3 regions of the Peribacillus sp. Bi134 genome follow, and region 1 is predicted to be linked to each of the others. Evidence: riboswitches for the same ligand, from Rfam matches in the RefSeq annotation. Region 1 holds a riboswitch; each other region holds the start of a gene.
The links. Region 1 has a riboswitch for cyclic di-AMP ahead of LQ188_RS21005 (APC family permease). Riboswitches for the same ligand answer to the same signal wherever they lie in the genome.

Region 1 (8,399 bases):
GGTCGTTTCATGGCGAAATCTATTGAAGCCTGAAGGAAGCCGAATTTATCGCCGACGTCATATCGATTTCCTTCGATGATATACGAATATAATGGTTCCTTTTCTAACAAAAGGTCTAAAGCTTCGGTAAGCTGGATCTCCCCCTTCCGGTCGGGCTGTACGGTTTCAAGGATTTCAAAAATCTCAGGTGATAAAATATATCGGCCAATAATCGCCTGTGTTGATGGTGCATCCTCCACTTTTGGCTTTTCCACTAAGTTTCTTACCAGAAATAAATCCTCATATCGTTCTTGGAAATTTACGATCCCATACTTGGAGACATCGGCAGGTGACACTTCCTTACATCCGATAATGCTCGCTTGAACCTTGTTATACCGTTCCATCAACTGCTTCAAAGCTGGAACCTGGCTATCCACGATATCATCCCCTAACAGGACGGCAAAAGGTTCGTTTCCGATAAAAGTTTTGGCACATAATACTGCATGCCCGAGACCTAATGGTTCCTTTTGTCTTACATAGTGGATATCCACCATGTTGGAAATGTTCTCCACGATCTTAAGCAGCTCATTTTGACCTTTCATTTGCAGAAGCATTTCCAGTTCAATGGATTTATCGAAATGATCTTCAATGGCACGTTTGTTTTTACCCGTAACGATGATAATATCTGTAATCCCTGATTGAACCGCTTCCTCGATAATATATTGAATGGTCGGCTTATCGACAATCGGCAGCATTTCCTTTGGTTGAGCTTTCGTAGCAGGTAAAAATCGTGTTCCTAAACCGGCTGCTGGAATCACCGCTTTCTTTATCATAGCCCAGCCCCTTTTTAAGGTACTTTTATATGCTTTTAGTTCTACCCTTCATTTTATGTAGCCATTGGTTGACCTATATCAAAATAGGTTAAAATAAATTCCTGAAAAAGAATAGATTTACCTTTGAAGCAAATATTATGGATATATGAATTTGGTCAAGAGGTGTATATGTTGCCAATTGAAAAACAAGAGAGAACACAAATCCTTTTTGCCTTACTCGTCATTGTTTTATATCTTTCTCCTTTATTCATCCTTGGAGAAAATGCGCATATTCGCGTACATGATAATTTGGACTCCAACATTGCCTGGTATAAAGTCCTATCAGAAAGCGGTGAGTTATTCGGTGCGATAGATGCCAAAATTCCCCAAATCATGAATGGTCTGCCCCGAAATGCCTTTGGCAGTGAGTTCAGTATTATCGTGTGGCTTTACGCACTTTTTCCGACAATGGTTGCATATGCAATAAGCCAGGCATTAACAAGATTTATTGCATTCTTTGGTATGTATATCTTATTAAAGAAACATTTGGTTACAGGAAGCCAATCAGGTTGGATCAGGGTTGGAACATCCTTGGCCTTTGCCCTTACCCCATTTTGGCCGTCGGGAATGCTCAGTACACTTGGGATGCCGCTTGCACTTTGGGCTTTTTTGAATATTCGCAGCAAGGACCATTCGTGGAAGAATTATTTGGTCCTTACACTTTTGCCGCTTTATTCAAGCATCGTGCTTGGTTTTTTCTTTTTCCTTGTTGCAATGGGCTTTCTTTGGTTAATGGATGTGATCAGGAGAAAAGGGTGGAATATAACGTTTCTTCTTTCGATCGTGTATATGACCTTCATTTTTGGTTTGGTGGAGTACCGTTTGGTGTCTTCATTCATTTTTGATTCGGAGCCAAATAGCAGAGATGAATATTTTCACGCAAGGCTGCCGCTCGATTGGGTCATCAAGCTTACTTTCAAAAATTTCGTTCTTGGACATACGCATGTCATGACTGTACATGCGCTTATTATCCTGCCGATTACAGTCTTTGCCCTTTATATCATTCTGACCAAAAAACTGTGGCGACAGGAAAAGGTATATGTATTTTTATTCGGCTTGAACTTTATACTCTCAGCATGGTACGCATTCTGGTTTTATAAAGGCTGGGTTCCTTTGACTGAAAGGTTTCACACCCTGGATACCTTTAATTTTGCCAGATTTCACTTTTTAAGGCCGATGGTGATTTATTTGGGCTTTGCCCTCGCGATAAAAATCATTTGGGAACACAGCGATTATGCTAAGAAAACCCTTTCCATTTTCATCGCCGTCCAAATTATGATCTTAATGGGCTTCAATGAAGAAATCACTTACAATAAAAAACCATCTTTTAAAGAGTTCTATTCAGAAAGCCTTTTCCAGGAAATAAAAGATCATATTGACCTTCCACAGGAAGAGTATCGTGTTGCTAGCATAGGGCTGCATCCTGCAATCGCACAATTTAATGGATTTTACACGCTCGATAGCTATAACAATTTCTATCCGCTTTCTTACAAACATCAATTTCGTCAAATAATTGAAAACGAATTGGCTAAGAATAAAAACATCAGAATCTACTTTGATGAATGGGGAGGACGTTGTTACCTATTTACCGATGAGCTTGGGAAGCATTATATGTTCAAGAAAGGCTCGAAGAAAGAGCTGGAAAATTTGGATCTTAATATGGATGCCTTTAAAGGATTAGGTGGCAAATATATATTTTCTGCCATCCCAATCAACAACGCGAAGGAGAATGGATTGGTGCTAGATGGGGTTTTCACAAAGAAAGGAAGCAAATGGAAAATTCATTTATACAGAGTCATGTGAAAAGGGGGGAATAGAATGAATTCACCGATAGTAACGATTGTTGTACCTTGTTATAACGAAGAAAGCGTTTTGCAGGATACCATTTCCCAGCTTTGTGGATTGATGAGGGGATTAGTCGAAGAAAACGTTGTTTCTGGTCAAAGTAAAGTCCTGCTGGTTGATGATGGAAGCAAAGATCAAACTTGGAAGATCATTTATAAGGAAACGATCAATAATGAATTGGTTCGCGGGCTAAAGCTTTCCCGGAATGCAGGACATCAAAATGCACTCCTGGCAGGATTGTTTACAGCCAAGGAAGCCTCGGATTGTGTGATTTCCATTGATGCAGATTTACAGGATGATATTCAAGTCATCCCTGAATTCATTCGGAAATTCAATGAAGGATGTGAAATCGTATATGGTGTCCGCCAGAAAAGGGACCTTGATTCATTTTTTAAACGAACATCTGCAACTGGTTTTTATAAATTGATGAACAAGATGGGGGTTAACCTTGTCTATAATCATGCCGATTTCAGGCTGATGAGCAGAAGGGCGATCGCGGAGTTGGAACGATTTGATGAAACGAATCTCTTTTTAAGGGGGATTGTCCCGCTTATTGGGTTTAAGACGGATTCTGTTTATTATGACCGAAAAGAAAGATTGGCTGGGGAAACGAAATATCCATTTAAGAAGATGGTTGCTTTTGCGCTTGATGGCATTACTTCCTTTTCAGTTACACCGATCCGGCTTGTATTATGGCTAGGATGTCTTTCCTTTTTCATTAGCTTACTCTTTGGGTCTTACTTTTTATGGTTAAAGTTTTATGGGCAGACCGAAACTGGTTGGACCTCATTAATCACCTCCATATGGTTGATCGGCGGACTGCAGTTGATTGCTGTCGGCTTGATAGGGGAATATATCGGAAAAATCTATAATGAATCCAAACGCCGGCCTAAATATATTGTTGATCTTGATTTATTTAATCCGCTCGATTTAAAAAAACGGGAGCAACTAGACAATGAACGGAACAGTATTGAAAAACTATCTAAAACACACTAACTCCTTTATCCGCTTTTTATTGGTTGGAATAGTCAATACAGCGGTTGGACTTTCCATCATGCTTTTTCTTATGAATGTTCTTGAATTATCATACTGGGTCTCCACCTTTTTCGGCAATGGAACGGGAGCTGTAACGAGTTTTCTTTTGAACAGGACTTTTACCTTTAAAAGTGATATAGAATGGCGGCGAGGAGTTGCCCGTTTCTTTTGCGTCATCCTTATTTGTTATTCCGCCGCTTATTCTATAGGCCAAGCCATTGCGGAATCACTGGAAGGATCCGTCCATTTATCCATACAACAAAATTTGGCTGTTCTCATAGGAACAATCTTTTATACCGTGCTTAACTATATTGGCCAGAAATACTTTGTCTTTAAAAAAAGCAATCTGAGACCAATTCAAGAAGGAAGGAACTAATTAGGTGAATCAGTGGAATAGTGCCCCTATTGGACGGGAATAAAAGCGGAATTTGATATTTAATGCAAGTTTACCCTTTTAATGACGATCCGAGCTGGGGCAGATCTGGTTAATTCATCGCATTCTTCATGAAGGTGATTTTTTTCCTTTTCGGACCACCTTTTGTTAATTGGCCCCTGGATTTTGACCTTTACTTACCTCCTTTCCTACCTTCGAATCATGTCATTGCATGACTTATGTTATATAAGCCAAGAACAAAACCTCACTTACAAAGAATTATTTATTTTTGAGCAAAATTTTCATTTACATTTCCATTTCACGGGAGTATGATAATCAACAGTTTCATATTTCTAAATCGCTTAAACCTTATGGTGCGGGGGACCCGTTATTGGGATTGTTTACAATCCAGGGGGTGAATCCTTTTTAAAAAGGTAGGGCTACTCTTAGGTCCGAATCCGACAGCTAACCTCGTAAGCGTTATATGAGAAGGAAGGTGGAGCTTGTTAGACAAAAAAATTGATGTCTACAGGTCTATTTAGCTATGACTTGTAGGCATTTTTGTGTTTCGTCTAGTTTTTTGCTACAGCTGGGTAACATAAACTTATAAATTAACTATGGTGGTGAAATCTTGATGTTATCTTCTATAAAGAGGTTCTTGATTGGGAGACCTTTAAAGTCAAATGCACTTGGTGAACAAAAGCTTAACAAAACAAAGGCTTTGGCGATATTATCTTCTGATGCTTTGTCTTCGGTTGCATATGGGCCGGAGCAAATATTGATCGTCCTGATCACGGTCGGTGCTGCAGCATTCTGGTATTCCATCCCTATCGCGATCGGAGTATTGATCCTCTTAACTGCTTTGATTTTGTCTTATAGACAAATCATTTTCGCTTATCCGCATGGCGGGGGGGCCTATGTGGTTTCAAAAAACAATTTAGGAGTCAATCCAGGGTTGATAGCTGGAGGATCTTTATTGGTAGATTATATATTAACTGTGGCTGTAAGTGTCTCTGCAGGTACGGATGCAATCACGTCCGCTTTTCCTGGCCTGCATTCCTATAATGTCGTCATTGCCATCATATTCGTGATTCTACTTACAATCCTGAACCTTCGGGGGGTTACGGAGTCAGCCTCTGTTTTGGCCTATCCGGTGTACCTATTCGTTTTAGCCTTGTTCATCTTGATCGGTGTTGGAATTTACAAGATTTTAACAGGAGGAGTTTCACCTGAATTGCACACATCAATCGGGACTCCGGTAGCGGGCATCAGTTTATTTATACTGCTAAGAGCATTTGCATCAGGAAGCTCCGCCTTGACAGGAGTAGAAGCAATTTCCAATGCAATCCCGAACTTTAAAGATCCAGCCCCGAATAATGCTGCGAAAACTTTAATAGCGATGGGTTCATTGCTAGCTGTATTATTTTCGGGAATCGTATTTTTAGCCTATTATTTAAGCATTGTTCCCAGCGCAGAGGTAACGGTCGTCTCCCAGATTGCTGAAGAGATCTTTGGACGGAATTTCATGTATTTCTTCATTCAAGGTACGACTGCCCTGATCTTGATACTTGCGGCCAATACTGGCTATTCGGCTTTCCCTCTGCTTGCGGTAAATCTTGCGAAGGATAAATTCATACCAAGGGCGTTTACGATCAGAGGGGACCGATTAGGGTATTCCAATGGAATCATCATACTGGGACTTGCATCCATCATCTTGATTGTCGCATTTGAAGGACATACTGAAAATCTCATTCCGCTTTATGCGGTAGGGGTATTCATTCCATTTACGTTGTCCCAGACTGGCATGATCGTTAAATGGGTTCGCGAAAAGCCAAAAGGCTGGATGATGAAATTAACCATAAATTCAATTGGTGCCATAATTAGCTTTATCGTCACGATGATATTCTTTTTAACCAAATTTACTCAGGTTTGGCCTGTTTTGATTTTTTTACCTATCATCATTTTAATTTTTCATCGGATTAAAAAGCATTATGAAGCAGTTGGTGACCAACTAAGGATTACAACATGCGAGCCGATCTTACCAATTGAAGGAAATATCATTATCGTACCTGTGGCAGGTATAACTCATGTGGTTGAGAACTCTTTAAATTATGCAAAATCGCTCTCAGCAAATCAGGTCATTGCCGTTTATGTTGCTTTTGAAAGAGAAGATGAAAAGAAATTCGGAGAAAAGTGGAAAAAGTGGCAGCCGGATGTCAGGCTCGTTACACTGAATTCTTATTATAGAAGTATCATTCAGCCACTAACTAAATTTGTGGATACAGTTGAACATAAGGCGAGTGAATCCAATTATAAAGTTACGGTGGTCATCCCCCAATTCATTCCGAAGAAGGGCTGGCACAATATACTTCATAATCAATCAAGTTTACTGATTCGCGCCTACTTACTTTATAAAAGAAATGTGGTTGTTACGACAGTGCCATATCATTTGAAGAAATAAGTTCCATATCTATAACTGGAAGCAAACCTGCATAAGGTTTGCTTTTTTTATAATCTTATAAAAAAAGACAGCAGTACAGCTGTCTTTTCTCCAACTAAACGCTCCCGATTTATTAGCATCGGAAGCTTTCTTTGTGTTGAACACTATTTTCGCAAAAACACTTCATAAAATTACCAAGGGTCAATTCAAATAAAGCGAACATATTAAAAAGAAGACAAAATGAAATTTATTAGCTTTGAACTTACATATATGGGGGTTGAATATGGATATATTATTAGCTCTCTTGCCGGCACTATTCTGGGGAAGCATCGTTTTATTTAATGTGAAACTCGGGGGTGGGCCATATAGTCAAACACTGGGTACAACCATTGGCGCATTGATTTTTTCAATAGGTGTTTATATTTTTGCCGATATTAAGTTGTCATTTCTCGTGTTTGGAGTCGGGGTTGTCTCCGGATTGTTTTGGGCCGTTGGACAAGCTAATCAGCTTAAGAGCATTGATTTAATGGGAGTATCCAAAACGATGCCGATATCTACTGGAATGCAGCTCATTTCAACGACTTTATTCGGGGTCATCGTTTTTAACGAATGGTCCACAATGAAAGCGATCATTTTAGGCGTCTTGGCATTAGTTTTCATTATTATAGGAATCGTCTTGACCTCACTGGAGGATAAAGAATCAAAAGAGGGCAAATCGGGAAACTTGAAGAAAGGAATTGTTATTCTCCTCATCTCGACATTCGGTTATTTGGTTTATGTGGTCGTGGCCCGTCTTTTCGATGTTGATGGATGGTCAGCATTGTTCCCTCAAGCGATAGGGATGGTGATAGGCGGTCTGTTATTGACTTTTAAACATAAACCGTTTAATAAATATACGATTCGCAATATCATTCCGGGATTGATATGGGCTGCAGGGAATATGTTTTTATTCATATCCCAGCCCCGTGTGGGAGTGGCCACTAGTTTTTCCCTTTCGCAAATGGGCATTGTCATCTCAACTCTCGGCGGGATCATCATTTTACGTGAAAAGAAAACGAAACGCCAACTAATTGGAATCATAATCGGAATTATCTTGATCATCATTGCTGGGATTATGCTCGGGATGGCAAAAAGTTAATTGGAGGGTGATTAAATGTATACAGATTTAGAAGGTAAGGTCGTTGTTATAACCGGTTCATCCACTGGTTTAGGGAAAGCGATGGCCATTCGCTTTGCCAAGGAAAAGGCAAAGGTCGTGGTTAATTATCGCACTAAATCAGAGGAAGCAGATAGTGTAATGGAGGAAATCAAAACAAATGGCGGGGAAGCAATTGCAGTAAAAGGCGATGTCACCGTTGAAGAAGATGTGATTAATCTTGTTCAATCAGCGATAAAGAATTTCGGGAAACTCGATATATTCATCAATAATGCAGGAATTGAAAATCCGGTTCCGTCTCACGAGATGCCGTTAAGCGACTGGAATAGGGTAATCAATACCAACTTAACGGGAAATTTCTTGGGCTGCCGTGAAGCTATCAAGTATTTTGTCGAGAACGACATTAAAGGGAATGTTATAAACATGTCCAGTGTACATGAGATGATTCCCTGGCCTTTATTCGTTCACTATGCTGCAAGCAAGGGCGGGGTGAAGCTGCTTACGGAGACACTGGCACTTGAATATGCACCAAAGGGAATCCGTGTGAACAGCATTGGTCCTGGAGCCATCGCCACGCCAATTAATGCCGACAAGCTTGAAGATCCCGAAAAGAAAAAGGATCTTGAAAGCATGATTCCGATGGGGTATATCGGAAAGCCTGAAGAAATTGCTGCGGTTGCTGCATGGCTGGCATCTTCA
Region 2 (8,399 bases), on a different contig from region 1:
TTTGAAAGTTTCCCCATCAAATATAAGACCAGATAAATTGCAGCTTTTAAAATGGGTTTTATTATAAATGCTGTTCTTGAAAGTTACGCCTTTTAAATTTGCATTTTTAAATAAGGTGCCAGTTAAATTGGTGTTTTCAAAGGTGCAATGATCTAAGTTACTGTTTTTAAATGTGCTGTTCGTCAGGTCGGAATGGCTGAAGTCAGAACGGCTTAAATCGCAGGAATTAAACTTGCCATCATGCACCGAAACCGAGCGGAAGTCGGAATCCAATAGGCGATGCCTGGAATAGTCCATGTTTATCGCCTGCTCAAGCACATTGTATTGTAGATTGAGTGAATCCATTAGCTCTGATACTTCCCCAATCGAATCCACAGTCAGCTTATAAGCTTCCTGCTCACTGGCACCATTCCTTCTGTGGTCATTGTACTTTTCCAGTAAGTTTTGCAGCAGTTCTTCTTCCAATTCCTTTGCAGTTTTTGCACTTTTGTACGGGGCAAAAATGCTATGAACATGTGCATTCAGTTTATCAATCACATTTCATCTTCCTTTCTTAGAGGAGGCGCTCAAGTATTCGCTTGGCCTGCTCCCAGTCATTTTTATTTTGGGTATATGTGTCTTCCCCGATCGGGGTGATTTTGTAATATTTCCTTCTTCCGCCTTGTGTGGCATCTCCCCAATAAGAGATGATGCATCCGTCCTTCTCCAGCCTTTTTAGGCTGGAATACATCGTCGCTTCCTTAATTTCATATTGTTCATTGGAATTCGTATATATCAATTTGCTGATTTCATAACCATATTTATCGCCACTTTGCAGGAGTTTTAGAATCATCGTATCTACATGTCCGCGAAGCAAGTCAGAGGATAGTTGTCGTTGAACCAAATCCTCACCTCCTTTGGTATATCTTATAGTGTATTACTATGACAGTCAAGGTAATTTGGTTACTATGGATTATGCAGGTTTGGAGGGTTTATGAAAAGTAACATGCCCGTTTTCGTGAATCACTGCGTCGCAAACTTTTTTACTAATTTTCTTGAGATAATATCCGCTTGGAAGGGATTTATCATGCTTCATAGAAGTAGTATGTAAGGGGGCGGGGATGTTGAATAATTCGTGGAATAAAGTGATTTATAAATTTTGGTCGCCAATTTATGACAAAATCTTCAACTCTCAGCTCTTTTTAGATGCCAGGAAAAGAATGTTTGAAGAGATGCATTTTCATGAAAATGCAAAGGTTCTGTTTGTGGGCGTAGGTACGGGGGCCGATTTGGAGCTGATCAAGAACCTTGACCTTGAAATAACGGCGATAGACCTGTCAGCCGATATGCTAAAAAATGCGAAGGGGAAATTTGATGATGCATCGATCAATTTCCTCGAGATGGATGCACAGCATATGGAATTCGATAATGAATCGTTTGACTATATAGTGGGAAGTTTGGTTCTTTCGGTCGTACCTGATGCCAATGAATGCCTTCGGGAAATGATCAGGGTTTTAAAAGGCGAGGGGAAAATAATACTATTCGATAAGTTTATTTCTAAAGATGAAGTGCTTTCACTACCCAAAAAGCTTCTGAGGCCCATCATTCGATTTTTAGGAACGGATATTGGCTTGAGGTTTGAAGACTTGTTCAGTAGGCATGTTAAGAATATGAAAATTGAAGAAGATCGACCGATCATGCTGAATGGAATGTATAGAAAGATAATCATCAGTAAACGGATGTGACAAGCGGAGAGATGTTTCAGAATGGATTGGGAGTCGGATTCTAAGACATCTGGATACATCATAGAGCTGAGTTTTGTTGTTTGGAAGCTAAACCTGATTTACTGAATAATATTTGACATGCTTATATAAAACCCATGTCCTTTCTAACATGGATAATGAGCCGATAATCGGGTTATTAAGTGAGAATGTATCATACTATAAGAACATATTTTGAACACATCTTTGATACCTTTAAATTCAGTGACCATCATATAAACAACAGTGTCCAATAGTGTTTGAACGTCCTTTGTCACGCATTTTTGATGAAGCTGTTACATAGGCACTGGCCGAAATCAGTATAATTAAATGGTGGAATACAATGGGAAGAGGTGATGGTTTTGTCCGAGACGATAACAACCCATGAAGATCTATTGAATATGCTCGACTCGTTATTGCGTGAGCCAACTGGATTCTGGAATGGTTTTTATGAAGACCGCTCAAAGGGGGTACCCTTTTTCGGAAATCTCCCTGATGAAAATTTGGTTACATATTTTGATTGTGGGTTAATCCGGCCGGGAAAGGTTCTTGAGCTTGGATGCGGACCTGGAAGAAATGCCATTTACCTTGCTCAAAAGGGCTTTACCGTTGATGCGGTGGACCTTTCGAAGGAAGCCCTTGAATGGGGAAAAGAACGAGCGTCAGATAAAAATGTCCATGTGAACTTCATTCAAAGGAATATATTTGATTTGGACATTGAGGAAGGGCAATATGACTTCGTCTTTGATTCAGGTTGTTTTCACCATATTGCTCCACATAGAAGGATCAATTATTTGGACATGGTGAAAAAGGCGTTAAGGCCTAAGGGATTGTATTCGATTACCTGTTTTGTCGAGGGCGGCATATTGGGTGGTGCCGATATTTCAGATTGGGAAGTATATAGGCAAAGAAGCCTTAAAGGCGGATTAGGTTTTACGGAAGAAAAACTCAGAAAGATCTTCAAGGATTTTGAAGTGGTGGAAATACGGAAGATGAGGAAAATGGAAAAATCGGATCAAACCTTTGGGGTTCAAGGTTTATGGACGGCCTTATTTATGAAAAAGTAATTATAAAGTCAAAATGGGGGTTAAAAGGAGGATCTGGAATCAGGTCCTTTTTTTGTTATAAGAAAAGGGATAATTTGTTAACAATATTTTAAAATGGTAAACTATAACAATAGATAAACCAGAATAGTAGATGAAGGTTTTACTGAATTTTTTTTTGAAAAACAGTGGTTGTATGGTTTCAAAAACAGCTGGGAAGGTATATGGAAAGAGGGGCCATTGGGTTTTTAGATCATAAGAATTTTTAAGTATGGAAGAGGTTTTCTTCGATGCTTACTTTGTTGATAATTTTTCAATACCCTGACAATGCTGATTTCAGGGTAAGATTCAACTGCTTTTTATAAAAAACTAGGAGGAGTTTATGCACAGAAATAAAGAATTATATTCCTTTTTATTGGGTGTGGCAGCACAATTGACTGAGGAATGGTACGCAACATTGAATAAAAACGATAAGGCGGGGGTTTACAGCTCACCCGATCCCAATGTGATTAAAAAACTTAAGCAGCAAAATAATGAATTCCATTTACGTTTCTTTCAGGTCTTTGATACAGAGGAGAGGGAATTCTTTGAGCAGCTTGGTGAGTGGATTGAAGATATCGGTCAGGATGAGCAGCATTTAAACACACCCATCTATTTTATATTGAGGGAGTTTTCTCGAACGCAAGAGCAATACCTGGATTATGTTGACCGGTTTGTGGGATTGCAAGGAGAAAACTATACGCAGGCGGAAATAAATTCCTGGTATCGGATAGTGGTGAAGGTGTTCAGCGAAGTGATGGAGAAGTTTACGGAAGCGAATCATAGGTATGCCAATAAAATCATGAAAGCCCAACAGGCAACGATCGATGAATTGAGCACTCCCATCATTTCACTTAAAGATAGTACGGCGTTACTTCCCCTGATAGGCGATATTGATACGGCGAGGGGCATGTCCTTGCTTGAAAACACCTTACAAAAGTGCGCTGAAAAAAATGTCACCAGGCTTTTCATTGACCTCTCGGGCGTTCATGCAATTGATAGTGCATCCGCCCACCAGTTGTCACAATTGATTGAATCCTTACATTTGATCGGAATTCAAACAACCCTTTCAGGACTTCGGCCGGAAATAGCCATGACTGCCGTTAAGCTTCAACTGCCTTTTGATAAAGTGACGATAAAGTCCACTCTTGCCCAAGCGATCAGTACGATAAAATAATACATACATATCCAGGGCATGGGAATACTCGTTATAAATTTCATCGAGAAGACCTCCATATGGCGATCTTCTCGTATGTATAATGCTTGCATTCAAAAATAAGGTATCAGGCTCAATGAAGAAAGAGCTGGCACCTGCCAGTTATTCAATATTGGCAAAGAAGGCTAGATCTTCTTTATTGCCAACCAATAAAAGCATATCTTTTTCATGGATATCCTGATCCGGTGAGGGTGCTATGATAATTTCCCCATTACTCACGATGGCAATGACGCTGATATTATATTTTGCCCGTAAATCAAGCTCCCTGAGGCTTTTTCCCTTCATGCTCATGGGGAGGATGATTTCCTCGATATTATATTCTTTTGAGAGCTCTATATAGTTCAGCATGTTAGGGGAAAGAAGCTGATTCGCGACCCGTTCCCCCATATCCCTCTCAGGATAGATGACCCAGTCGGCACCTACTTTTGTGAGCACCTGACCGTGATTTTTATTAAGTGCTTTGGCAATGACCTTTTTGATCCCAAGCTCTTTTAAAAGCAAGGTAGTTAAAATGCTCGATTGCATGTCATTTCCGATGGCTACGATGACACAATCGAAATTACGGATTCCGATTGCTTTCAATGTCTCTTCTTCGGTCGTATCCGCCATGACTGCATGGGTAACGTTCAGTTCCGCATTCTCGACTCTTTCCTCGTTCACATCAATACCCAAAACCTCTTGGCCTGCCGTATATAATCTATGGGCCACACTGGTTCCAAATCTGCCTAAACCTATCACGGCGTATTGTCGTTTTCCCATCTTTTACGCTCCTTCATTCATTATTAACCAATCATGATTTTCCCTTTTGGACGTCGGAATGGATCTGGCTTGCGCCTCATGGCGATAGCAAAGGCAAAAGTCAAAGGACCAACACGTCCTGCAAACATCGTGAAAATGATGAGCATCCGGCCGACCGGTGATAATTCCGGGGTCAAACCCATTGAAAGTCCCACGGTGGCGAAAGCTGAAGTGGCTTCGAACAAAATCATCAAAAAGTCAGTTCCGCTTTCAGTGATGGTCAGCAGAATGGAGATGATTGAAACCATGAATACGCCAATGAATGTAACGGATAATGCTTTAAAAATCGTTTCATTCACAATGCGGTGACGGAATAATACCACATCACCCTTTCCTTTAATCTGTGACCAAACGGTACCGACAAGCGTCGCCAATGTAGTCGTTTTAATCCCGCCGCCAGTCGATCCGGGTGATGCCCCGACGAACATCAGAAAAATGATGAGCAGTAATGTTGGTTGAGTTAAATCAGGGATATTCAGCGTATTGGAGCCTGCCGTCCTTGGTGATACCGATTGAAATAATGATGACAGCGTTTTACCCATGAAAGATAAAGGCTGCAATGTCTTGGCATTGCCGAACTCGAATAGAAAGATTAAAATTGCTCCGGCAATCGTAAGGGTTAAGCTAGTCGCTAGAACGATCTTCGTATGTACTGATAAACGATGGGTATTCCGATATTCATATAGTTCATTCATTACGATAAAACCTATTCCTCCAAACGTGATGAGGAAGGCGACGGTAAGGGTTACGAATGGATCCGATACATATGGGGTCAAACTCCTGAATTCCCCCATTAAATCGAAGCCGGCATTATTGAAATTCGAGATGGAATGAAAAACCCCGTAATAGACCGCTTTAACGATTGGCATGTCAAAAGAAAAGCGAATCGATAAAATAAGGGCACCAATGCCTTCAATGATGGCTGTGAAAACCAAAAGCCGTTTCACTAATCTGACTACACCTGCCATGGATAGATTATTTAAGGACTCCTGCAAGAGTAACCTGCCTTTTAAAGAAATCTTTTTGCCTAAAAGGAAAAAGATAAACGTCGCAAATGTCATGAACCCTAAGCCGCCTACCTGAATCAGTGTTAAGATGACCAACTCACCAAAAGTGGTGAAGGTCGATCCCGTATCCACAACGACCAGTCCTGTTACACATGTAGCGGAAGTCGAGGTGAATAAAGCATCCAGAAAAGAAAGACCATGGCCATTTTCTGTGGAAATCGGCAGGGTCAATAAATAGGCCCCGATAAGTATCAGGATGGCAAAGCCAAGTACAAGTATTTTTGGCGGATCCAATTTTGTCATTCTCAAATGATCATCCCTACTGTATGACTTTTAATCATCAATCTGCTTTTCGAATCTTTTTAAAGGCATAATAAAAAGACCTGCGAAAACATCGAATAGCTGTATTGCCACAAAAAGCGTGCAAAAAAAGCTCCCGAAATAGGCGGTCTTATGACCTCCTTCGCTTTAGCCGACGAAGTTAGCTGACGGGTAGGATGGCGAAAGAGCTGATCTCATCCCTTCTGCAAGGCAGAATTAACCCCAAATGATTGGGTCCTCCGTACTCAATTTCCATGAGTTTTGGCCGAAATGCATTAAATTGATAAACGTATTCTACTCCCATCATTTAGCAGTTGTAAACCCCTAAATCGTAAAAAAATATTTCTTTAACAAAACTGAAAATTTACGTTTTATTTACATTTAGAAAACGTATTGACAAATATTAGTTAGCACATTATGATAGGTTCGATTAATCCAATTATGATAACCGGCATCGATGTACTTTATTCAATAATTTCAAGCAGAACATGCGGTGCCAATCAAAATTTTCTAACATATATTTTATGTTTCTTTTGTAAATGATAAAGAAAAAAGCATTGCATTTGTATTTAAAGATTCAAGACATTTTATTAAAAAGGCGGGCAATTATGGAGAAGACGTTCAATAGATATGTTATTAATGCTACAGGCAAGGGTGGCCAGACATATTTAACACAATGCCAGGATAAAGATGCACTAAGGAAATGGATAGCCGATCATGAGGATCAAATCATCATGGATGAGTTAAGGATAACGGATAAGAAAAAGAATCCGTTCTTAAAATTGTTTTCCCTAAGGTAAATCAACTGCATCCAACATTCATTAGCGGTATTCAATTATTTATTCCCTGTGTTCTATCCGGAATGCTGAGCGAAAAATCCATATCTTGTTTTGCTTTGAAACTCATTTATTATAATGAGTTTTTTTGCGTTGGTTATTTAGAGGCAAAAGCGAAGGAAAAAATGTAATCCGATTTAAAGGCATGTTGATGGAACCTGCCTTTAATGAATCGTTCATTGGATGAATGTGCGCAATTGGCTGATGAAGTTCAAGATTTGAAAATGGATTTTCGCCATTTGTTCCGCCGTTTGTTCTTCACAATTCTCTAGCCACTCCTGAATCACCCCTAAAATCGCCGATGTCAGGAATGCGTGCATATACATGCGGAATGCTTCATCTTTAGCTGCTGGATGCAGGCTGATCAAACGCTCCAACAGTATTTCACCGAATACTCGCTTTATTTTTTTGGCAAAAGAGGGATCGCCCTGATCACCAAGAATGGCCCTTAATGCGTTGGCATGTTCACTGATGAATTGAAAAATAGCTACGAAAGGCGGGTAAAGTTGCTGTTGATGAAGAGCCAAAAAAGCTTCTTTCGGCAAAATGGCAGTAATGCGGGTTTGAAGTTCATTTAACAATTCCTGCTGTAAGTGATCCATCAATTCATATTTATCTGTGTAATGCAAATAGAATGTGCCCCGATTAATGTTGGCACGCTCTGCAATTTTCTTCACTGATACATGTGAGAACCCCTCTGCTTCAACAAGTGCAATAAAATGATGTTGTATCTGCTTTTTCGTCTTTTGTACCATATCCTCATGAATCGATGCCATGGAATGTCTCCTTTACTAAACATTTTTCCAAATGTGTTGATTGTATTAGTACGAATGCTACCTTAGAATGATGATACACTCAACACCGTGTTAATTAAAGAGGGAGGATGTGTGTGCATGAAAAATGCGATTTCCATTGATGGAATTGCTAAGGGTTTTCAGCAGAAGAAGGTCATTCAGCCATTAAGCCTGAATATTGAAAAAAACGGAATTTTTGGCTTATTAGGTCCATCCGGATGCGGAAAGACCACCTTGATTAAAATGATTGTCGGATTGATTAAGCCTGATGCGGGTAAAGTCACGGTTCTGAATCATGAAGTGCCAAATGAAGCACTGTTAATGGATGTCGGCTATATGGCACAGTCCGATGCTTTATATACAGAACTGACGGGAGCTGAAAATCTCGAATTTTTTGCGAAACTATACCGTTTTTCGAAAAAGGAACGAAGGGAACGCATTCAATATGCAGCTGAAATCGTACAGCTGACGAATGTTTTGAACGTTCGGGTTGCGCATTATTCCGGGGGAATGAAACGCCGTCTGTCACTGGCGGTTGCACTCATCCAAAATCCGGAGATTCTCATTTTGGATGAACCGACAGTAGGAATAGACCCTTTGCTGAAA
Region 3 (8,399 bases), on a different contig from region 1:
TATCATTCAATCCATCTGCCATTTCATGTACTTGTTTTAACGTTCTCTTTATCATTTTGTTCCTCCTACATTCATCGGACCGTTAATCGCTCTCCATTAACCAAACGAAGCAGAAACCAGTTTAAATCGCACCGGTTCCTGCTGATTGGAATCCATCAAATCAATGCTTGATGGATTGTGGAGTTTACTGATACATTACCTGCATGATCAAACTGTATATTTGATTTGTTGTTTTTCCTGATGACGTTCCAAGGCAAGTTTCACGAGTTTTTCAATTAAAGCTGGATAGTCGACACCTGTGTGCTTCCACAATAACGGAAACATGCTGAAAGGAGTAAACCCAGGCATTGTATTCACTTCATTAATATAGATTTGCCCCTCATTCGTTAAGAAGAAATCAGCGCGAACCAATCCAGAGCAATCCAATGACTTAAAGGCAGTAATGGCCATTTCGGATAAAGCCACATACTCGCTTTCCGTTATCTCCGCTGGAATGACCATTGCAGAATTACCGTCAACGTATTTTGCTGAATAATCATAGAAGGCAAAATCTTTCTTAGGGATGATTTCGCCTGCCACCGAACAAGACGGTTCATCATTACCAAGTATTCCAAACTCGAGTTCACGAGCTACGACCCCTTCTTCAATGATGATTTTCCGATCGAATTGGAAAGCTTCCGCTACAGCTCTTTCCAGTTCATCAGCATCATCACATTTGCTGATACCGACACTGGAGCCTAAATTGGCAGGTTTGACAAAACAAGGGTAACCCAATTCATCCGCTACCTTTTTAATGGCACTTTCAGTATTCTTCTCCCATTCAGAACGAATGAACCAAGTGTATTTGACTTGAGGAAGTCCCGCCTGGGCAAAAATGTTTTTCATGATGACCTTATCCATTCCTGCTGATGAAGCCAAAACGCCATTCCCTACATAAGGAAGGTTCAATAGTTCCAGCATCCCTTGCACGGTCCCATCTTCTCCATTCGGTCCGTGAAGCAATGGGAAAATCACGTCATACCCTGTTGATTCACTATTTTCATCAGTTGAATGTGCCTGCAAGGCAAGAGGCGAGCTAGATTTATCCGATGTAAATGTCAAAGCCTCCACACTCTCGGCAGGTCCTGTTAACTTCGGTCCATTAATCCATGAACCCTCTTTTGTTATGTAAATCGGATATATATCAAACTTTGCTAAATCGAGAGCTTTAATGACCGCTAAAGCCGTCTGCATAGAAACCTCATGCTCCGCAGATTTTCCACCATAAAGCAAACCAAGTTTAGTTTTCATGAGTTATTACCCTCCAATATTCTTTTAACCATGTTCATTGTATCACTTTACACTAAAATGGTTAAAGCGAAACTTCCATATTGGCGCTTTTCCAATGATGGTTAGTTGAGCCAATCGGGCATTTACAGGCTGTTGACCCACCACATTTCTTTTTCATTACAATTGCCGCCGCTTCCCTTACAGCCTGTTAATGCGGGGTAAAGCGAAACTTCCATCATTGGCGCTTTTCCAATGATTACTATTAGGCGGAACACAGGTTAAAACCGCCACACCCTGCGCGCCGCCCTCTCTTATCTTTTATGCATGAGATGGTAAGTCTTACACCTGAAAAATTTCAAGAGTGTCAAATAATCCAAGCCACGAACCTCGGAAGTTGGGATAATCAGGAGAATGATGTATTTTTAATAACGCTTTCCCATACCCTTTCTTTTCGATTGAAGGTAATAAAGGCATCTGGCTCCTTAATATCTCTATCTGAAAAGTCATCATGCATTTCATCCATGTTTAAATAATCCCCTACAACCCATGCCGGTATCTCAATCTTTGTTCTTGTATACTTAACATGCCGAAAGGAAAAAACGAGCCCCTCTGCCAGAATATGAGCCAAGGAAGCAATGATTTCTGCCGGAATCGCCGTCAGCTCTCTTTTCTTTCTGATTCCAAGCCAAGTCCTCTCTACTTTTAAAAGCTCCAGCTTTAGCGGAATCAGGCTTCCTAACATCATATAATATGTCGAAAGAGAACGAAAATAAATTTTATTGAACCAGCCATCATCCTGGGCAAGGTACACAAATTGATTATTCAATTTACGGAAAAATGGAGGATCCAGATGAGTTTTTGCATGCCCTAAATATAATAGTTCCGCTATTTCCCTTCCATCCAATTCATCCAACCCTTCTCTTTCTTCAAAATCGATCCAACAGAAATCTCCATATGCCCGGACATTTTCTTTAACGAGCTTCGCAATATCTTCAGATGAAGCACTCTCTAGCAGGACATTCAAATTGTATTCCCCGCCATTGAATTCATGTTTCAATAATAAGATGGAATCCAACGTATATGGCAGCGAATAGACGAATTCACGAAAATTGAGTCCATTAAAAAGGACAAACCGTTCAGAAGCCTGCATATACATATATAAGATATCATTGCTATCATTCTTCATAACCTGACCCCCTCCGAGCTCTTAATCAATAATATTATTTTACCAAACTTTTGGGTTTTCACGTAAGTTATATAACCCCCAATATTAATCATCATCAGCACCATGTGAATAATGCGAAACATGTACTCCATATTAACCCAAATGTTAAGGGACACACTCGACTAGCTCAAAGTATCCATATTATAGTAAGAATGAAGGATTGGAGGATTAAATCATGGATAAAATTGAAAAAGGTTTTATCATTAATTCTTTTCATGGAGCCGTTTCCGTCTATGCTGATGCAACTAAAAAAATAGGTCTGTGGCAATCAGAGAAATATGCATTCGAAAAATATTTAAATCAGGAAGATGCAATCCTTGATATCGGTTGCGGTACAGGAAGGACCACCTTCGCACTATATAAAAAAGGATTTCAAAATCTAACGGGAATCGACCTGACTCCTGCCATGCTTTATGAAGCCGAAAAAATAGCCCATGAATATAACCTGGACATACCCTTTATCCTTGGCGATGCAACCGACCTCCCTTTCAACGACTCATCATTCGATAAAGCAATCTTCGCTTTTAATGGTTTAATGCAAATTCCCCAGCGAAAAAACCGCACATTGGCTTTAAAAGAAATCAACCGTATTTTAAAACCTAAAGGGCTCTTCATTTTCACAACACATGACCGTGATAAAAACGAAAATTACCTGAACTTCTGGGAGCAAGAGGAAATGATTTGGTGTGTTGGTAAACAAGATGAGAGGCTTTATGAACTCGGGGATATTTTCACATCCGGAAAGACGCTTCAAGAAGATACTTACCTACATATCCCAACTAAACTTGAAGTACTTGAATGCCTGGAAGAAGCACGGTTCAAAGTTATCGAAAGCTTTTATCGAAGTGAATTATTCCATGAAAATGATGATGTCATCGCTTTCTCTTCCGATTGCCGCTTCTGGATCGTCCAAAAGTAAGGAAGCGCATTTTAATTCAAAAAAAATCCAGAGTGACATTTCACTCTGGATTTTTTGTATTAAGAAACTTGTTCTAATTCTTTTTTGGAAGGCGGGTTGAATTGACCTTCCCATTTAGAGATAACGATTGCCGCAAGTGAATTACCGATAACGTTTACTACTGTACGTCCCATATCAAGAATACGGTCAATACCGGCAATGAATGCTAGACCTTCAACAGGAATACCGACAGTTCCCAATGTCGCTAAAAGAACTACGAAAGATACACCTGGTACACCCGCAATCCCTTTGGATGTGATCATTAACACTAGCATTAGCGTAATTTGCTCATACATGCTTAAATCGATTCCGTACATTTGAGCGATGAAGATAGCTGCTAACGCTTGGTATAATGTAGAACCATCAAGGTTAAAAGAATATCCAGTCGGAATAACAAATGTAGCAATATGTTTCGGACATCCCGCTTTTTCCATTTTTTCCATGATCTTAGGAAGAACCGCTTCTGAACTTGCAGTAGAGAAAGCAAGAATCAATTCTTCTTTTAGAAGTTTAATCAACGTAAAGATATTGAATCCGACAAATTTCGCAATAAGACCAAGAATGACTATTACAAAGAAAATCATTGTTCCGTAAACAGAAAGCGCTAACTTTCCTAACGGAATTAAAGATTCCAAACCGAATTTGGAGATCGTCACACCGATTAGTGCAAATACACCGATAGGAGCGAATTTCATGACCATGTTAGTTAGGTAGAACATTCCTTCAGCTACACCTTGGAAGAAACGGAATACTGGTTTACCCTTTTCACCGATGGCCGCAATACTAAGTCCAAACAACACGGAGAAGAAAATGATCGCTAGCATATCGCCTTCTACCATGGCTTTAACTGGATTGGATGGCACAATGTGAACGATTGTATCTACGAACGATTCATGTTGCTTAGTTTCTGCTGTATCAACATAGGTAGAAATATCAGTTTGTTCTAGCTTGTCCATATTTACACCAACACCAGGCTGGATGATATTCGCTGAAATTAAACCAACAGCAATCGCTATCATAGTTACTACAACAAAGTATGATATTGATTTAGCTCCAAGTTTACCTACTGATTTTAAATCGCCTACACCTGCAACTGCAACGATAAGACTTGACACAATGATTGGTACTACAATCATTTTAATCATTCGTAGGAAAATGTCTCCGAATGGCTGTAAAAAGTTTTGGGCCGTCTCACTACCATAAAAAATGGCACCAACGATAATCCCTAAAATTAAACCAATGAAAATTTGGCTAGCTAAACTTAATTTGAATTTCTTCATTTACTTTCCTCACCTTCCATAAAGTCTTTGATGCAAAAACATTTTTGTCTCGGTAAGGGAAACAAGATACTAATAAAAGAAAGTAATTTTTCTTTTTTGAAAAACTCTGTCTTTACGCCGAAAAAAAAGACACTTCATGTGTCGATTTCTTATTGGCGTGAATATTCACACATGTTCCCTTAAAGACGCTGACGAGGTTAGCTGTCGGGTTAGGAATTGGAAACACAAATGCCCTTTCATTTCTGAATTCACCCCTAGCGGATAAAATCCACAAAAATGGGTCCCCCGTTCTTGGAATAAGATTAAGCGAGTTAACTTATAATAAAATATTATACTAAAAATGATAATCTGTAAATATTTATTCGCATTAGTTCTAGAAAAAATCTTTAAATATGTCTGAATATTCTGCATTAGAGACTATTGTATCTATAATTACTCTTCCCGATTTTTAATAATATAAGTTATATTGATATATAATTAATCACTAATTTGACATCACCTCTCTTGATGAAAGAAGCGGTTATTTTTCCAATACGCCAAGTAACAGATATCTTACTTTTTCCCTAGAGGTGAATTTTTTATAAGTTGCTGCCTTCACTTTTCCAAATTGGATTGGGGTAATGAAATAAGAATGGTTCTTCGACACATCCGGCTCCATTAGAATGACGTCACCTACCGACGGTCCGTTTATGATTTCTTGCTTCCCTTCAGCCTTAAGCCCTTTTGTAATGTAATGTTTATCCACATAGCCATTTTTAGTCAATTTGTAAATATAAGGCTGTTTATGGTTTTTTATGGCTTCTATAGGAATTGAGGGTACACCGGCTTTCTCATTGGTTATTACAGTAAGATTCACTTTGGATCCCACCAACAAAGCTTCCGTTTCTTCACCTTCCGGTTCGATTAGTGCCTGAAATGGAAATCTGTTATCCTTTTTTAATGACGGCTCTTCAGCGGGATAGGAATGGATGCGACCTATCGTCCCTTTCAATGCCTTTTTTGAATCAGAGGAACTTGCTTTTATAGTCATGCCCACTTCAGCCTTTTTCATTTCCTCTTCAGAGAAATCCCCTTCAATTGCCATATTTGTTGAAACGATGGATATAATGGGATTACTCAGGTTTTTATTGATATTTTTAACTACACCATCAGCCTCACTCGTTGACACGATCGCACTGGACTGCTCCTCAATTGAAGTTATTTTAGCTTCAAGCATTTTCACTTTTTCATTCAAGCTGTTTTTTTCCAGTTCCTGCTTGTACATTTCTTGCTCAATGTTACTTTTAATAAGATCTGAGGAACTTGTTGTTATATCAATTTTCAAGTTTTTTTCCACCGATTCATCAATGGTTGCTTTTTCAGGATTACTGGTCATGGTCCCTTGATAGGACCTCAACTTCCCTATGTATTCCTCAATACCTGCAATTTCTCCCTCAGCTGCCGTTTTCTCCGCTTCCAAGTTCGCTTTAAGAGCATCAAGTTCGGTCGTCGTATACTCAAACAACGAGGAGCCAGCCGTAATCTCATCGCCTTCTTTAACAAGGAATTTCTTAAAATCATTTTTCTTGGTGTCAAAATAGATATCATACTCTTCTACAGGTTTAATTACCCCATTTGTTTGAATAGTATCCGTAATTGTATCTTTTTTTACCTTAGTCCAGTTTTCAACGAAAACAGTTCGTTCCACTTTGCTTTCTTTTTTTTCAATAAGGTATAAGTTAACGGTTATTAAGACTATCGACGCAATGGAGACCGCTGCAATTTTCCATTTCCCGCTCATTCATTTCACCCGCCTTATACAAATACGCCTACTTGGATGTATGCTAAAAAGGCTTTAACAAACCATGTGGCCAGATAGAATAGAACAATCATTAAAAGGACCAAATAACTATTTCGTTCTGAAAACTGCTTTAAATAAAAATATTGCAGAGCAATAATAAGAAATTGAAAAATGGTGATTCCGCTGAAAAAGTGAATGAAATAATCATTTCTGAGAAAATACTGACTGATGATCCCCAATGAAAATGGATTGGCATCGCTGCCTATATCCATTAATACGAATAGAGGAATCAGTAATGTTTTTTCCACTAATTGCAAAACAAAAAGAATCATTTGAACGATGACTAATTTTATATATGGGATATCAGTAACGATCCAAAAGAATAGAGCTGATAAAAATATGTATATGGAAGGGTCGATTATGCCTGTTATTATGTTGCCGCTCATAATCAGCAGCTTTGCTGCTTCGAATTCACCGGCACTCATTTTCGTGATTTCTTTGGAGAATGATTCTGAACCAATGCCAAAATATCCCCCAATGGCGAATACTATAAGACTAAGAAAATATAAAAATAGTAATTTCAATCCAAGCTTTGTGACTGCCTCTGCATTTTGAAGCTGATAACGACTCCGATGAGGCTCTAAAATGCCCTTTAACAATCTGACCTGGTACACCATATGTGGTCCTCCTGCAAAAATTGATATATCTTCATATATTTTATCTTATTTTGGAAACAATTGCAGAAATAAGGAATGAATATACAAAAAAAACACATAATCATTCCCATTCATATTTAATCCCACCATACTAATTTGGAGTTAATACTGACAAATGTCGGGCAAGGACTTTAATGCGTGCAGGGGTTCGTCTATAGTTCTCTCCATCCATATCCACATCAAGCGGCCTCTTGGTTTCAATGGTCAGGGTATCGGCATTTAAATAAGTCACCCCAGAGTCAGAGATCATATTTTGTGTCCATGAACGCTTCATCGCTATTATTTCTAAAAATGTACCAAGGCTTGCATTTTCCAAGATGGCAACGCCGAAGAGTCCATCATCCGGACTAATCATGGGAAAGGGCAATAAATTGGTGCCGATAAAACAACCATTCAAAACCAAAATCATAACCGCTTCCCCTTCGATAACATTCCCATCATATTTTAGCTTATAGGAAAAGGGAGCATTCTCGCCAATTGTCCTTATAGCACTTAATAAATATCCTATCTTACCAAACCTGCTTTTTTCCTGCTCATCAATATTGCTTGATGCATCTGAAATAAGCCCTACTCCCCAAAAATTAGAAAAATAATCGTTGTTGGCCTGCCCAATATCAATTGAACGAACTTTGCCATTCACTAATGCTTCCGCAGCTTGACGAACATTTTGAGGAATCTTTAATGTTCTGGAGAAGTCATTGCAAGTCCCTCCAGGTAAAACCCCAAACAGGGGCCGCCTCGGAAGCGGCGAAAGGCCATTTACACACTCATGTACCGTTCCATCTCCTCCTAATACGAAAACTACATCCATGTCTTCACCATATTCCAAGCAAAAACGGCATGCATCGCCCTTTTCCTTCGTTTGCAGAATGAGAAACTCATCAATATGTGGAGCTATTATCGGAAGACAACCCTCAAGATTCCTTTCGAGTTTATCATTACCGGCATTTTCATTATAAATCAGCATTCCCTTTTTCCATCGCATGATTTTCGCCCCCATATTATTGAAAGAATGGTCTTCCTCCCTTCAATTTTACCTTTTCCTAAACCTCCGCTTTTGAAACTCATTAAGATCAAATGAAAAAAAAGAGGCTATACGCCCCTTTCGGTAAAGCTTTCATATACTTGTCAAATAATCCTTCATCATCAAGATAAGCTTTGAAGACAAGGG

Region 2: another riboswitch for cyclic di-AMP. It lies ahead of LQ188_RS18765 (TrkH family potassium uptake protein); the one in region 1 lies ahead of LQ188_RS21005 (APC family permease).
Region 3: another riboswitch for cyclic di-AMP. It lies ahead of LQ188_RS26130 (cation:dicarboxylase symporter family transporter); the one in region 1 lies ahead of LQ188_RS21005 (APC family permease).

What each region holds. Positions count from the first base shown of each region.
Region 1 is NZ_CAKKLN010000009.1:151,421-159,819, forward strand. It holds gene galU (UTP--glucose-1-phosphate uridylyltransferase GalU) at 1-812, opposite strand, end outside; gene LQ188_RS20990 (DUF6044 family protein) at 981-2,654, shown strand; gene LQ188_RS20995 (glycosyltransferase family 2 protein) at 2,670-3,692, shown strand; gene LQ188_RS21000 (GtrA family protein) at 3,652-4,107, shown strand; cyclic di-AMP (ydaO/yuaA leader) riboswitch at 4,454-4,600, shown strand; gene LQ188_RS21005 (APC family permease) at 4,739-6,565, shown strand; gene LQ188_RS21010 (RhaT/GlcU family sugar-proton symporter) at 6,828-7,682, shown strand; gene LQ188_RS21015 (SDR family oxidoreductase) at 7,698-8,399, shown strand, end outside.
Region 2 is NZ_CAKKLN010000008.1:78,890-87,288, reverse strand. It holds gene LQ188_RS18795 (pentapeptide repeat-containing protein) at 1-537, opposite strand, end outside; gene LQ188_RS18790 (PadR family transcriptional regulator) at 554-883, opposite strand; gene LQ188_RS18785 (class I SAM-dependent methyltransferase) at 1,104-1,724, shown strand; gene LQ188_RS18780 (class I SAM-dependent methyltransferase) at 2,102-2,806, shown strand; gene LQ188_RS18775 (STAS domain-containing protein) at 3,165-3,998, shown strand; gene LQ188_RS18770 (TrkA family potassium uptake protein) at 4,140-4,796, opposite strand; gene LQ188_RS18765 (TrkH family potassium uptake protein) at 4,820-6,145, opposite strand; cyclic di-AMP (ydaO/yuaA leader) riboswitch at 6,298-6,440, opposite strand; gene LQ188_RS18760 (hypothetical protein) at 6,772-6,963, shown strand; gene LQ188_RS18755 (TetR/AcrR family transcriptional regulator) at 7,176-7,775, opposite strand; gene LQ188_RS18750 (ABC transporter ATP-binding protein) at 7,893-8,399, shown strand, end outside.
Region 3 is NZ_CAKKLN010000019.1:5,579-13,977, reverse strand. It holds gene murF (UDP-N-acetylmuramoyl-tripeptide--D-alanyl-D-alanine ligase) at 1-55, opposite strand, end outside; gene LQ188_RS26145 (D-alanine--D-alanine ligase) at 208-1,290, opposite strand; gene LQ188_RS26895 (hypothetical protein) at 1,413-1,544, opposite strand; gene LQ188_RS26140 (hypothetical protein) at 1,673-2,455, opposite strand; gene LQ188_RS26135 (class I SAM-dependent methyltransferase) at 2,670-3,413, shown strand; gene LQ188_RS26130 (cation:dicarboxylase symporter family transporter) at 3,473-4,732, opposite strand; cyclic di-AMP (ydaO/yuaA leader) riboswitch at 4,904-5,051, opposite strand; gene LQ188_RS26125 (efflux RND transporter periplasmic adaptor subunit) at 5,253-6,512, opposite strand; gene LQ188_RS26120 (hypothetical protein) at 6,527-7,189, opposite strand; gene LQ188_RS26115 (YegS/Rv2252/BmrU family lipid kinase) at 7,320-8,213, opposite strand; gene LQ188_RS26110 (TetR/AcrR family transcriptional regulator) at 8,346-8,399, opposite strand, start outside.